DNA from 4 places in the Williamsia sp. z34 genome. Region 2 is predicted to be linked to each of the others. Evidence: predicted binding sites of a transcription regulator. Region 2 holds the regulator's gene; each other region holds the start of a gene.
The links. Region 2 encodes LexA, which represses DNA repair genes until DNA is damaged. Its sites were predicted from a motif close to CGAACANNTGTTCG; they were not measured.

Region 1 (3,360 bases), 470 kb from region 2:
AGAAGGGTGCCACCGGTCCGGTCGAAGCGTTCAAGGAGCGCGGTGCCGACTTCGTCGTTCGCGACAATCTGCGCGATCTGGTGGCAGGCATGAACGAGATCACCCCCGGACCGCGGTTGGACTACGACCAGGTGGCTGCCGAGGTGCGTGCCCGCGACAGCCAGATCGACAACAGCTATACCAAAGACATGCAGATCATGGCGATCCGCAATGCGCGTAACTACCTCAGTGACAAGCTGATTCGAGTCGCAGCGCCCCACCGCCTCGAAGACCCGAAATACGGTCCGATGATCGCTGTTCGCCTGCACTTGGTGACGCGCAAGACCCTGGGCGGTCTGGAGACAAACCTCGACTCGCAGGTGATCCGCTCCGATGGCAGTGCCTTCGACGGTTTGTACGCTGCCGGTGAGGTCGCGGGATTCGGTGGCGGCGGGGTGCATGGCTACAACGCTCTGGAGGGAACCTTCCTGGGCGGATGCATCTTCTCCGGTCGCGCGGCCGGACGTGCACTGGCGCGTGACCTCGGGTAGTCGCTAGTCGGTCTGGTCAGGATCATCGACCTCCGGTTCGGCTTCGGGTTCTGGCGCGGATTCGCCGTTGTCGTGATCGCGGGAGAGTTTTTGTCGGTGTTGTGCGAGTGAGTCCTGGCGGTCGGCGAGCACTTTTTGCCAGGCTGCTGCGAGGGTTTCGTTGACATGCTGGGCCCGGTTGACCCGCGTTTTCTTTCCGGATCCACCGACGCCGGCGGTATCCAGCCGACCCGACCCGTGTCGGGGCCTTCGGTGATCATGATTGTTTGCCACTGATGCGGTCCATCACCGATGAGTTTGTGGTGCGGCGGGCAGGCTGATCCCATCATGTCGATGTCGGTCAAACCACCATTGATCCAGGCAAGTAAGTGATGGGCCTCGACCCAGGTCGCCGGATTGGTACAACCAGGATGCGAACAACCGCGATCCCGGACGAACAACGCCAACCGTTGCCCCTTCTGCGCGGTCCGTTTGGTCCGGCCGAGATACAACACCTCAGCGGAGTGGTCAGCAAACACGGCCAGATATTTGTCCGACCGGGCCGCCAAATTCAGGGCCTCGTTGACCGGAATGTCCACTCCCGACGCCGTTCTGGCGATCCCCGCGCACTCGTCAAGCTGCTCTTTGGTCATCGTGATGACCAACTGCGCCGGCAAACCCCGATGCGACTTCCCAAGCAGGTTGCACTCCAAAATCGTCTTCAGGATCGCCTTGAGCGCGTCGTGGAATTGTTCGCCCTTCGAGCGGGTATCCCGCTCAGCGGCAGCCTTGATCAACTCTTGGTCCTGTTTCGGATCATCGGACGCCCCGGTCGGCGAGTTGGGGTCGGCTGGATTGTTCATCCCCGGCGCCGCCCACACATCCATCACCGTCCTCAACAAGGCCAGCGTTTCCGGATCCAGGGTGCCGGTGATCTTGGCCATCAGATCTACCCCCTGATCCCCGATACCCATCGACCGTTTACGGGCCCGATCCGAATCATCAGTCAACCGACCATCGGGGTCGACCCGGGCCAACACCGCGCGACCGGCGGCGGTCAGCTGGGTGGGATCTTGGCCGACGGCCTCTTCGGTCATCCAGTGATCGACCACGTCATAGACAGCCGGATCCGAGGCCGACGGGATCTGCTTGCGCACATCCAACATCACATCCATATGCGCCACCCCGATCAAACCGCGTGACCACGCCTGCTCGGCCGCAGGGCATTTCGGCGCCAACACCTCACCCTGCAACGTATGGAATCGGCCGACCGCCTCCAGGCCCCGGATCCGGGACATGGTTTGCCCTTTGGTCAACCGCAACTCGCTACGGGTGAAACCGAACAACGACGAATACCCGGCTTCGGTAAACGATGACCGATCCGAGACCCGCAACAGGTGACGCAACCCGGTGAACTCAACCTTACGAGCGATCCGTTCATGCACCCGCACAAGCTCATTGACTTCCGCGCCAGACATATCGGAATCAGCGCAGTCCGCGATATCGGCAACGAGCAACTCCAACTCGAGGTACATGCGCACCAGTACCGGAACCGGCGAGGAATCAACCGAAGAGTCAACAGGTGGATCGTCAGACATCATGCCCCCCAGCACATCTGATCAAAACGCTTACGATCAGGATACACCGGAAATCGACTATGTGTCGAATGTTTGTTCGACTAATTTGGGTCCTGGCCGGACCAACCTGGGCGCGAGACAAAGCGTTTGCGTGGGCCAGATGTGATCGGCGCCAGGCGGTTTGCTGTTGCTCGATGATTACGGCCGGCCGACGGGTTCGGGCGATACGGACTTGACCTCGGCGGCATCGTCGGTCGCAGCGACGGCCTCGTCGTGTGCCCGCGGTCTGGCTTGGCGGGCCCGGAGCTCGAGGTGGTAGGAGATGATCGCCAAAGTGAAAAGACCGACGCCCAGGTTGGCCAAAGCGCCGAAACCGTCGGTTGCGAAGTCAACCAGTGCGTTGAGCATCGTGAACGTGAGTGCGGCATAGCGCAGGAGTTGCAGTGGCCATGGTTTGTCCGTCCGCTTCCGGGCCATCATCGCCGGCACCGAAAAGGCCAGCGTGACAACGGCGCTGACCATCAGGATGACCGTGGCGATGTTCCGTCCGCCGAAGTCCAGTTCGACGTGGTTGCTTTCGTAATACGTGTTTCCCAGCGTCACGCCGACGGTGGAGAATGCAAAGGCGACCGTCGCCGAAAAGATCATCAGCCAGGACACGATCGGGAGCCACCGCGGATGCCGGAAGAAGTTCGGCACCAGGCGAGGTGCCCACTGCTGTAACGCATACAGGCGGGCAGACGCGATGGGTGCGCCGATCAAGAGTTCCCGAATACTTCGCGCGGACGCCGGGTCGGCCCCGAGTTCTTCGGCCTGCTCGACCATTCGTAACGCGAGTTCCCTGCGGTGCGCCTGGAGTCCCCGGGCGACTCCGTCGGCCGCGATGGCGGCCGCGGACGCGAGATTTTCGTTGGCGGTGAGCGGCCTGATCTCCCTCATCATTCGACCGATGATGATGACGACCACCACCAAGACATACATGATTTCGGCGGAGGGCCCGTAGAAGTAGTCGTTGTCCTTCGTGACGAACTTGCCCACCTCGTCCAGGAAGAGCCCGAATCCGATCCCGCCGAACAGGACCGTGAGTACGCGCGAACCATAGCCGAGAAACCACCAATTCACCAGTAGTGCAAGCATCATCAGCGCGCCACCGTAAAGCGCGTGGGCGATGTGCAGGGTGCCGCCGCCGACCTGCGGGTAGTCGGTCAACCAGAGATATGCCCGGGTGACCAGGATCGTGGCGATGGCGATGATCATGAACGCTTCGGCGGAGG
Region 2 (3,360 bases):
AGGAATTACGAGTCGGACTGTTCGCTCAACAGCTCCGAACCGCATACCCGATTTCAGAAAAGCGTGCCATCAAGGCGATCCGCGACCTGCGTTAGGCCGCGGGGTGTCGTCAGGACTTGCTCGACCTGAGGTCGTCGATTTCTTTCTGGAAATCGTCCACCGAGTCGAATGACCGGTAGACCGAGGCGAATCGAAGGTAGGCGACCTCGTCGAGTTCCCGGAGCGGGCCGAGGATGGCCAGACCCACCTCGTTGGCGGGGACTTCCGCCGAACCCGATGCCCGCACGGCTTCTTCCACCTGCTGCGCGAGATGCTGCAACTTGTCGTCGTCCACCGAACGGCCCTGGCAGGCGCGGCGGACGCCGCGCATGACCTTCTCGCGGCTGAAGGGTTCGGTGACGCCGGTGCGCTTGACCACCGACAGCACCGCGGTCTCCACCGTGGTGAAGCGGCGTGCACACTGCGAACAGGCACGGCGACGACGGATGGCCTGCCCCTCGTCCGCCACTCGCGAATCGACTACGCGGGTGTCCTCGTTCTTGCAAAACGGGCAATGCATGCACGATCCCTCGACAGTCGACGGCCTGGGCGGATTGACCAGACACTCTGCCTTCGAGGATACCGTCCGTGATCGCGGCCCCTCCACCGTCTACCTCGCGTAGACCGGGGTGACCAATGCCTGACCCACCGACAGTGCCGAGTTGTTCATTGCATTGAGCTCCATGATCTTTGCGACCACGGTCTCGGTCGGCATCTCGGGGGCGATACGTGATGCGATGGCGCCCAACGACTCCCCCGACTGGACGCGGACGACCTCGGTGCCCAGCCGGGCCGGATCGCTCGACTGCTGTATGACTCCGCCGAAGAACGTCATGAAGGCGACCACCAGCATCAGCCCCACGCCGGTGACCGCCGCGCCCGCCCAGGCGCGCCTACGGACGAAAACCATCTCACGTTCGGTCGGTATCCGCTGCTCGGAGTTACGCGATGCGGCACAGGAGACGGCCACGCGGCGCTGCGCGGACAGTCGGCGACCGGCGGGGCGGGTCGTGTCCGAGGGCCGTACCGGGCGCGTGGTGCGCGTGGCGGTATCGCTCTCGGGGTGGTGAACAGGCCGAGCTGTGGCCGGCCGGGTGATGGTGGTGGCTGCAGTCATGGGTTCAGTCCTCGGTCATCGGTTCAATCCCTATTCGATCACTCGTTCGATTGAAAGAGTGTTCGATTTGTATCACGGGCCTCCGACAAAGCGCCACGCCTTCTCGAACAAATGTTTGAGACTTGTGACCATTTGCACTATCTTTGTCCCATGGACCCCGCCCGACACCGCATGAACTGGAGGACCTGATGGCCGATACAACCCAGCCCCCGACACCGGCGGACGGGGCCGCGACCACTGTGGTCGCCACCGAACCACTCGCCGAGGGCTCACTGACCCCTCGCCAGAAAGCAGTTCTCGAGGTCATCCGTACCTCGGTCCGCCAACGCGGCTACCCGCCGAGCATCCGGGAGATCGGCGACGCGGTGGGCCTGACCTCGACGTCTTCGGTCGCCCACCAGCTCCGCACCCTCGAACGCAAGGGTTTCCTGCAGCGCGAGAACAACCGGCCCCGCGCGGTGAACATCCAGGACACCGACCTCAACCCGGCCACCGCGGCCGGTCAGGTCCAGACACCGGACGAATCCATGCCCACGCCGACGTTCGTCCCGGTGCTCGGCCGGATCGCCGCCGGCGGGCCGATCCTGGCCGAAGAAGCCGTCGAAGACGTCTTCCCTCTCCCCAAGGAGCTGGTCGGCGAGGGTTCGCTGTTCCTGCTCAAGGTCGTCGGCGAATCGATGATCGACGCCGCCATCTGCGACGGCGACTGGGTGGTCGTACGCCAGCAGAATGTGGCCGACAACGGCGACATCGTCGCCGCGATGATCGACGGTGACGCCACGATCAAGACGTTCAAACGGACCAAGGACGCGGTGTGGCTGATGCCCCACAACCCGGTGTTCGATCCGATCCCGGGCAACGACGCCGTCATCCTGGGCAAGGTCGTCACCGTGATGCGCCGACTCTGACCTGCCGGTCGTAGGCAGATCATCCCCAGACAGTGCGAAAGGCGGGGTGTACCGGAACTTTCCGGTACACCCCGCCTTTCGCGTTCGAGGCGGTGAGCGATCAGATCCTGGGGTCAGACCCCGAGGCTGCGGCCGATCACTTCCTTCATGATCTCGGTCGTTCCGCCGTAGATGGTCTGCACGCGAGAATCGAGGAACGCCTTGGCGACCGAGTATTCACGCATGTAGCCGTACCCACCGTGCAGCTGCAGGCACCGGTCGACCAGGTGCACCTGGTTCTCGGTCGCGTAGTACTTGGCCATCGCGGCGTCGGGGACGGTCAGTTTCTTCTCGTTGAGCAGACCGATGCAGTGATCGACGAAGACGCGGGTCGTCGTGGTCGAGGTGGACAGCTCGGCCAGCAGGAACCGGGTGTTCTGGAAGGTGCCGATCGAACGACCGAAAGCCTTGCGGTCCTTGGCGTACTGGACGGTGGTCTCCAGCACCTGCTCCATCGCGGCAGCAGCGACCACCGCAATCGACAGCCGTTCGCGTGGCAGGTTCTGCATGAGGTAGATGAAGCCGAGACCCTCTTCACCGAGCAGGTTCTCGGCGGGCACGCGGACGTTGTCGAAGCTCAGCTCGGCGGTGTCCTGTGCCTTCATGCCGACCTTGTCGAGGTTGCGGCCGCGTTCGAAGCCTTCCATACCGCGTTCGACGACCAGCAGGCTGAAGCCTTTCGCGCCGGCCTCCGGGTCGGTACGTGCGACCACGATCACCAGGTCGGCGTTTATGCCGTTGGTGATGAAGGTCTTCGATCCGTTGAGCACCCAGTGGTCGCCGTCTTTCTTGGCGGTGGTCTTGATGCCCTGCAGGTCTGAACCGGTTCCGGGCTCGGTCATCGCGATGGCGGTGATGAGTTCACCGGAGGTGAACCCGGGAAGCCAGCGCGCCTTCTGCTCGTCGGTCGTCAGCTCCAGCAGGTACGGCGCGATGACGTCGTTGTGCAGGGTGAATCCCAGACCGCTGTATCCACCGCGGGCGGATTCCTCGGAGACGATGGCCTGATAGCGGAAGTCGTCGACTCCGCCGCCGCCGAACTCCTCGGGTGCATCCACGGCGAGGAAGCCGTTCTTACCTGCTTCGATCCACACATCGCGATCGACGATGTTCTGCTCTTCCCACCGCGCGTGGTGCGGCGCCACGTGCTGCTCGAGGAAGCTGCGGTACGAATCGCGGTAGAGGAGGTGTTCAGGCTCGAAAAGCGTACGTTCCATCAAGGTCTCCATAACGAGGTGTCAAAACGTGCAGGTTCCA
Region 3 (3,360 bases), on a different contig from region 2:
AGTTCACGCTGTTTCAGCTGCTCAATTCGACGAATACGCATTGCCTCCCGAGCCTCGCGAAGCGCCTCGTCGGGGTGGTGCGCCCGGTTGACCATGGGCTTTCTTTCCGGATCGATGAAGGCCGGTGGAATCCAGGCACACCGACCCGCATCCGGTCCTTCGGTGAGCATCACCGTCTGCCATTGATTGACCCCCGGACCGATCAGCTTGTGGTGCTGCGGACACGCCGGTGCCTCGTTGAAGATATCGGTGAATCCGCCGAGCACCCATTCCAAAATGTGATGGGCTTCGGCCCACATTGCCGGATTTGAACATCCTGGCGTCGAGCAACCGCGATGAGCAGCGAACATCGCCAGCCGCTGCGACTCGCTCGCCAGCCGACGCGCCCGCCCGTAGTACAGGATCTCGTTCGAGTGATTCTTGAAGATCGCCAACGATTTGTCGCTGCGCACAGCGAGTTCCACAGCATCACCGATGGGCAGAATCGTTCCGGTCGCCGTATACGCCACACCTGATCCGTACGGCCGCACCGGACTCCGGCTTTCAAGTGGCACAAGTTCACCCGATCGGGTCCTGCTCGGCTCCAGCACCTCCGGCTCGAGAACCTCCACCGATTCCGATTCCGATTCAGGCTCCGGCTCCGGCTGCGACTCGTCCGGTACCTCGGCATCGGCATCGGCATCGGCATCGGCATCGGCAACACCGTCGTCGCGTTCATCGATGTCGATGACCACACCGGCGGCGTCAGGTGAGGACCGCAGCGATTCGTCGAGCTGATCTTTCGTCATCGAGATGATCACCTGCACCGGCAGACCACGGTGCGATCTGCCGAGCTGACCGGACTCGATCAAATACAGCAGCGCGGCCTTCAACGCATCAGTTGCGCTGCGCCTGACTGCGAATGTCATTGTCAGCAGCGGCCTGCAGGATGTCTTTGTCCAGGGCCGGGTCGTCCACCGCGCCCGACGGGGACAGCGGGTCACCAGGATTGTTCATCCCTTTCGCGGCCCAGACGGTCAACATCACGTCCAGCAGGGCGCGCGTCACCGGGTCCAGATGGCCGGTGATCTTCGACATCAAGTTCGTGGACTGATTGCCCAGGCTCAGACCGCGATGGCGGGCGCGGTCCGCATCGTCGGTCAACGTACCGTCGGGATCGAGATACTCGACGATCCGCTCACCGATCCGCTCCACTTCTGGCGGGGTGTACCGCTGGCACAACTCCGCCATCGCGGCCTCGGTGTTCTCCCGCTTTTCCGCATCGACCTTCGCGGGGATCTTGGCCATCACGTCCAACACGATCGCCGCATGCTCGAGATCGATCGCTCCGTCCCGCAACGCCGCCGCTGTCTCCGGATACCGCGGTGCGACGATCTCACCACTGGGCATCACCGATGCGGTCAGAGCGTCCATTGCCTCCAGCCGTTTACGGGCCGCCCCGGGCCGCAACCGCAACAGGTGTTTGAGCATCGCCACCGGCGACCCGAAACCCACCTTCGAAAAAGCCCGCCGCACAGTAACTTCGCGTAATACCGGCAAAGCTGCGGCCTGCAGTCTTCGCGTCGAGGTTTCGATCCGCTGCAGCACCCGCACGCAGTCTTCATCAGACAGCGGCGTCAAATCCGTTGTGGCGATGCGCTCGACAGCCGCCTCGAGCTCGAGCAGGGCAGCATGCGTCGGCATGTCGATTGCGAACTGATCAGACACCCCGGACCCCCCAGCCCCTGTGAACGAACGCGAAAGCGCTTGAAGAGAAGTGTAGCCCCAAAATGCCGAGTAATCAAACGTATGTTCGAACTGATCGAGAGTGTCAATCCTCGTTCCCGCAACAAGCGAGAACCCCTACACCGTTGCGGTGCAGGGGTTCTCGTTCAAACAGTCGGCCAGGTCAGCCGACGACCAACGTCTCGGCATCGTCGCTGGTGGTCACCGGGACAACGTCGCCGTCGGCGATCTTGCCGGCCAGCAATGCCCGGGCCAGCTGGTCGCCGATCGCCTGCTGCACCAACCGGCGCAGCGGGCGGGCACCGTAGAGCGGATCGAATCCGCGGGTGGCGAGCCACTTCTTGGCGTCCTCCGAGACCTCCAGCTGCAACCGACGCTGTGCCAGGCGCTTGCCCAGCTGGCCGAGCTGGATGTCGACGATCGACACCAGTTGTTCGGCGGTCAGCGAGTCGAACACCACGACGTCGTCGAGTCGGTTGATGAACTCCGGCTTGAACGCCGCCCGGACGGCCGCCATCACCTGGTCCTTGTCGCCACCTGCTCCCAGGTTGGACGTCAGGATCAAGATGGTGTTGCGGAAGTCGACCGTGCGGCCCTGACCATCGGTCAGCCGTCCCTCGTCGAGCACCTGCAGCAGGATGTCGAACACATCCGGATGTGCCTTCTCGACCTCGTCGAACAGCACCACCGTGTAGGGGCGGCGTCGAACGGCCTCGGTCAATTGGCCACCGGACTCGTAGCCTACGTAGCCGGGAGGAGCACCCACGAGCCTTGCCACACTGTGCTTTTCGCCGTACTCGCTCATGTCGATGCGAACCATGGCGTGTTCGTCGTCGAACAAGAACTCGGCAAGAGCCTTGGCCAACTCGGTTTTACCGACGCCGGTCGGTCCGAGGAACAGGAACGAGCCCAGCGGCCGGTTCGGGTCGGCGACACCGGCGCGAGCACGACGAACCGCGTCGGACACCGCCTCGACGGCCAGCTTCTGGCCGACGACCCGAGATCCGAGTTCGTCTTCCATCCGCAGCAGTTTCGCGGTCTCACCCTCGAGCATGCGGCCGGCCGGGATACCCGTCCAGGCGGAAACCACCTGTGCCACATCGTCAGGGCCGACCTCTTCCTGCAGCATCACGTCGCCGGTCGGGTCTGCACCCGACTTCTCCATGGCGGCAGCGAGTTCCTTTTCCAGGGTCGGGATGGTGCCGTACCGCAGTTCGGCTGCCCGGCCCAGATCCCCATCGCGCTCGGCCCGCTCGGATTCACCGCGCAGGTTTTCGAGGCGTTCCTTGAGGTCGCGGACCGAGTCGATCGCGTTCTTCTCACCCTGCCAGCGCGCGGAGAGCTCGTTGAGCTTCTCTCGCTGGTCGGCCAGCTCCTGACGGAGCTTGTCGAGGCGGATCTTCGACGCGGCGTCGGATTCCTTCTCCAACGCGACCTCTTCGACTTCGAGCCGACGCACGATGCGCTCGACCTCGTCGATTTCGACTGGGCGCGAATCGATTTCCATCCGGAGCCGAGATGCTGCCTCGTCGACCAGGTCGATGGCCTTGTCGGGCAGGAACCGCGACGTGATGTAACGATCACTCAGTGTTGCGGCCGCGACCAGTGCGGAGTCCGTGATCCGGACGCCGTGGT
Region 4 (3,360 bases), on a different contig from region 2:
TGCAACGAGCCCTGCCCGAGTTGCAGAAACACGGCACCGGCCGCGTCATCAACCTGTGTTCGCTCAATGGTGTCAACGCGCACATGTACTCGGTTCAATACAACGCTGCCAAAGAGGCCCTGCGCAGCCTGACCCGGACCGCGGCCCGTGAGTGGGCACCGCATCAGGTGTGCTGCAACGTGATCTGTCCGGGTGCACAGAGCGAGGCCTATAAGCGGGTTGTCGAGGCCAACCCGGAGATGGCCGCCGGCATGGCCGCGGAGAACCCCATGGGTCGCATCGGTGATCCGCTGGACGACATCGGTCCCGTTGCCGTCTTCCTGGCCGGTGATGACAGCCGTTACCTCACCGGCAACACCCTTTTCGTCGACGGTGGTGCCCACATCAACGGTGTCCAATGGGCGCCGGCCGTCGATTAGGGTCGTCTCTGGCATTTTTTCGGGCTCCTGCGGTTGCTACCTGCGCGGCCGCAGCGATTTCGCCGCGTTGTTGCCCTTCACCGCTGAATAGAGCAGGACGACGAGCACCACCAGAAACATGACGGCTGCAGCGACAGCTGACACCACAGATCCGAAACCTGTGATGACGCCGATCGCGACCTGTATGCATAACCCCGCCAAGGCTGTCCAGACCGCCCGGCGCAGAAGCGGCCGCGCAACCTGATGGGCCAACTGCCACGCTTCAGGGCTCGACAAAGTCGCCTTCGTGCGTATGCCCATGACGGGATTCGGCTCGTCACCGACGAGTCGCGGCATCAGTCCGGCAGCGAACGCGACGATGAGCGTCGACGACGTCAGTGACGCCGTCAGACCCAGTAGGTCAGATGATGCCACCGGCCGGCCTCTACGTCAGATTGCGTGCATCGGAGTTCCCGGCGGGTGCCGCTGGAACACACCTGACTGTATGCGAATCGATGCCGACGCGGCTGTCCGGGGTGACGCGATCCAGGTGTTGGCGGATGAGTAGCGGGGTAGTTTGCGGGCGGGTTACCGGCGGCAGCAGCGTCTTTCATCTCTGGCGCGACGGCCCTCAACGGGCAAACGCGGGCTCAGGTGTCCACGCTGCGTGCGGTGAGGTCGAGGTTCGAGGGCTACCACGGTATTGGGGAAGGCGCTGCTGATCCGGGGGTCGGTACCCTTGCCAACGTCGTACCTGAACTCAACGGCCGCCCACGCAAACGCTGCGACTGGAGAACTCCGCCAAAGAACGACAAACTACTGCAATTGGTGCAGGGCAGGCCGAATCGGCATTGGTTCCTGCAGTTACAACACCTTGTCTATTGGGCTGTTCGATCGAGATTGAGGTTAGGTATTTCGTCTTGCTACCGAAAGACGTTGGGTCCGAGCGGAATTGATTCACAAAAACCATTGCGAACGTATGTTCGATCGACTAGGCTGTAATTAGTCGGCCCCGAGCATCACGTATCTGACGCCTTCCCCGCAGAGACACCCGGTCGACGCCCCGGTTTGTGTGTTCTCTCCTTGGAAGGTGCTGTGCCATGCGACTTCTCGAGATGGTCGACGATCTGGTCGACCTGGCGATACCCGATGACGCGAACGCGGTGTTGGGGGTGGTGAAAGATCTGATCACGCTGCGTAATGCCACCGAGCATCAGCTGGCGGTGTGTGCGGCGGTGATCGACGAGTCGGGCATTGCCCGTGAGGCGGGGTCGACGACGTCGAAGTTGTTGCAGGCCAACGGTGCGGCACCAGTTTCGGCGTATCGCTGGTTGCGCATCGGACTTGGTTTGGTCGGGTTGGATCGTACGGCCGGGTATTCGAAGGATGGGTTTCTGTCCTCTGAGCATGTCGATGCGGTAGTCAAGGGTGTCGCCCATGTTGTCGGGCGGTCGGAGGATCCGGTCGCCGCCGAGGAGCAGGTCGGGTTCGTGCGGAAACTGTTGAACCACGCCATCTCCGGAGCACCGCCGGCGGAGATCAGCACCGCAGCCCGCGCACTGGGCAACGAGATCGCCGCAGATACTGGTGGTCCGCCGCCGGCCGAAGACCGGTCGTTGAACAGTCTGGAATACAAAGTCCGCGAGGGCCGCTGTGTCGGCACATTCGATCTTGATGCGGTGATCGGGGAAAAGTTGCACTCGGCGTTGGATCTCTGGTCCCGGGCACGTCCTGAGCCAGATGGTTCGGATGATCCGCGGTCCCCAACCCAACGCCGCGCGGACGCGCTACATCAATTGTTGGACTGCGGCGGTGGTGGACAGACGCTGGTGTCAGCGCCGCGCACCGAGGTGATGGTCACCGTGCCTGCCGATCATCCGGAGGCTGCCACCCTGCCGTGGATGGGTCCGGTCACCGAAGCGACCGCTGCGATGTTGGCGTGTGATTCGTCGATCACCTCCATCACCCTCGACGGGCAGGACGTCCCGATCGATCTCAGTCCACCCAAACGGCTCTTCACCGGTCTGGTCCGCAAGGCCATCATCATTCGCGACACCTGCTGTGTGAAATGCGGTGGACATGCGAGCTGGTCGGACTGCCATCACATCGTGCACTTCGTCGACGGCGGTCTGACCACTCTGGAGAACGGGTGCTTGCTGTGCCGCACCTGCCACATGGCGGTCCACAACACCGGCTGGGACGTGATCATGGGCTCGGACGGACACCCGTGGATGATCCCGCCGGCCGATATCGATCCGCAGCGAAAACCTCTACCGGCCTACAACCGACGCACCCTGACCCTGGCCGCCTGACCAGATCAAACTCTCCACCACTTCACCAAAGCTTCCCACCAGCGCACCCGAGATCGTGTCGGGACCGCGCATGCATCTTTGACAACTTCACAGTGTGAGCGGCTGTGGTGTCGGCGCCGGGACATGCCGAGCGCCGACACCACGGTGGTCAGTCTTGGTTCGTCAGACCGTGATCGCGCGTCGCATCATCTTGCCGGTTGCGTTGCGGGGCAACGGATGTTCCGTGATCCGCCACTGCGTCGGGACCTTGTAATACGAGAGTCGCTCGGTCGCGAAGGCGCGCAGGTCGTCTTCGGTCACGGAGGCTCCGGGCCGGGCGACGATCACGGCAGCGACTTCTTGGCCCAGGTCGGGATGAGGCACGCCGACCACTGCGCACTCGGCCACGTCGGGATGCTCGTCGAGGCACTGCTCGATCTCGGTGGGGTAGACGTTCTCGCCACCGCGCAGGATCAGATCGGAGCGGCGGCCGGTGAGCTGCAACCGTCCACCGTCCATGCGGCCGAAATCGCCTGTGCGCAACCATCGTCCGGGTGCGATGGCGGCGGCGGTGGCTGCCTCGTCTTCCCAATAGCCGAGCATGACGAACGGACTGCGTACGCAGATCTCACCCTCGGTGCCCTCGGGAAGCACTTCCCCGAACGGATCGC

Region 1: a site for LexA is predicted at 2,173-2,186, ahead of AC51GT_RS07835 (HNH endonuclease signature motif containing protein). Genes of this name have one in related genera too.
Region 3: a site for LexA is predicted at 1,782-1,795, ahead of AC51GT_RS15025 (DUF222 domain-containing protein). Genes of this name have one in related genera too.
Region 4: a site for LexA is predicted at 1,371-1,384, ahead of AC51GT_RS19235 (DUF222 domain-containing protein). Genes of this name have one in related genera too.

What each region holds. Positions count from the first base shown of each region.
Region 1 is NZ_JCANWW010000002.1:740,437-743,796, reverse strand. Features, by position in the region: gene AC51GT_RS07840 (FAD-binding dehydrogenase) at 1-530, shown strand, start outside; gene AC51GT_RS07835 (HNH endonuclease signature motif containing protein) at 443-2,110, opposite strand; gene AC51GT_RS07830 (hypothetical protein) at 2,285-3,343, opposite strand.
Region 2 is NZ_JCANWW010000002.1:269,231-272,590, reverse strand. Features, by position in the region: gene hrpA (ATP-dependent RNA helicase HrpA) at 1-95, shown strand, start outside; gene nrdR (transcriptional regulator NrdR) at 110-559, opposite strand; gene AC51GT_RS05595 (LysM peptidoglycan-binding domain-containing protein) at 650-1,156, opposite strand; gene lexA (transcriptional repressor LexA) at 1,345-2,064, shown strand; gene AC51GT_RS05585 (acyl-CoA dehydrogenase family protein) at 2,178-3,320, opposite strand.
Region 3 is NZ_JCANWW010000005.1:332,739-336,098, reverse strand. Features, by position in the region: gene AC51GT_RS15030 (HNH endonuclease signature motif containing protein) at 1-908, opposite strand, end outside; gene AC51GT_RS15025 (DUF222 domain-containing protein) at 877-1,707, opposite strand; gene clpB (ATP-dependent chaperone ClpB) at 1,889-3,360, opposite strand, start outside.
Region 4 is NZ_JCANWW010000008.1:13,256-16,615, forward strand. Features, by position in the region: gene AC51GT_RS19225 (SDR family NAD(P)-dependent oxidoreductase) at 1-419, shown strand, start outside; gene AC51GT_RS19230 (SdpI family protein) at 456-833, opposite strand; gene AC51GT_RS19235 (DUF222 domain-containing protein) at 1,499-2,710, shown strand; gene casG (steroid-24-oyl-CoA synthetase) at 2,873-3,360, opposite strand, start outside.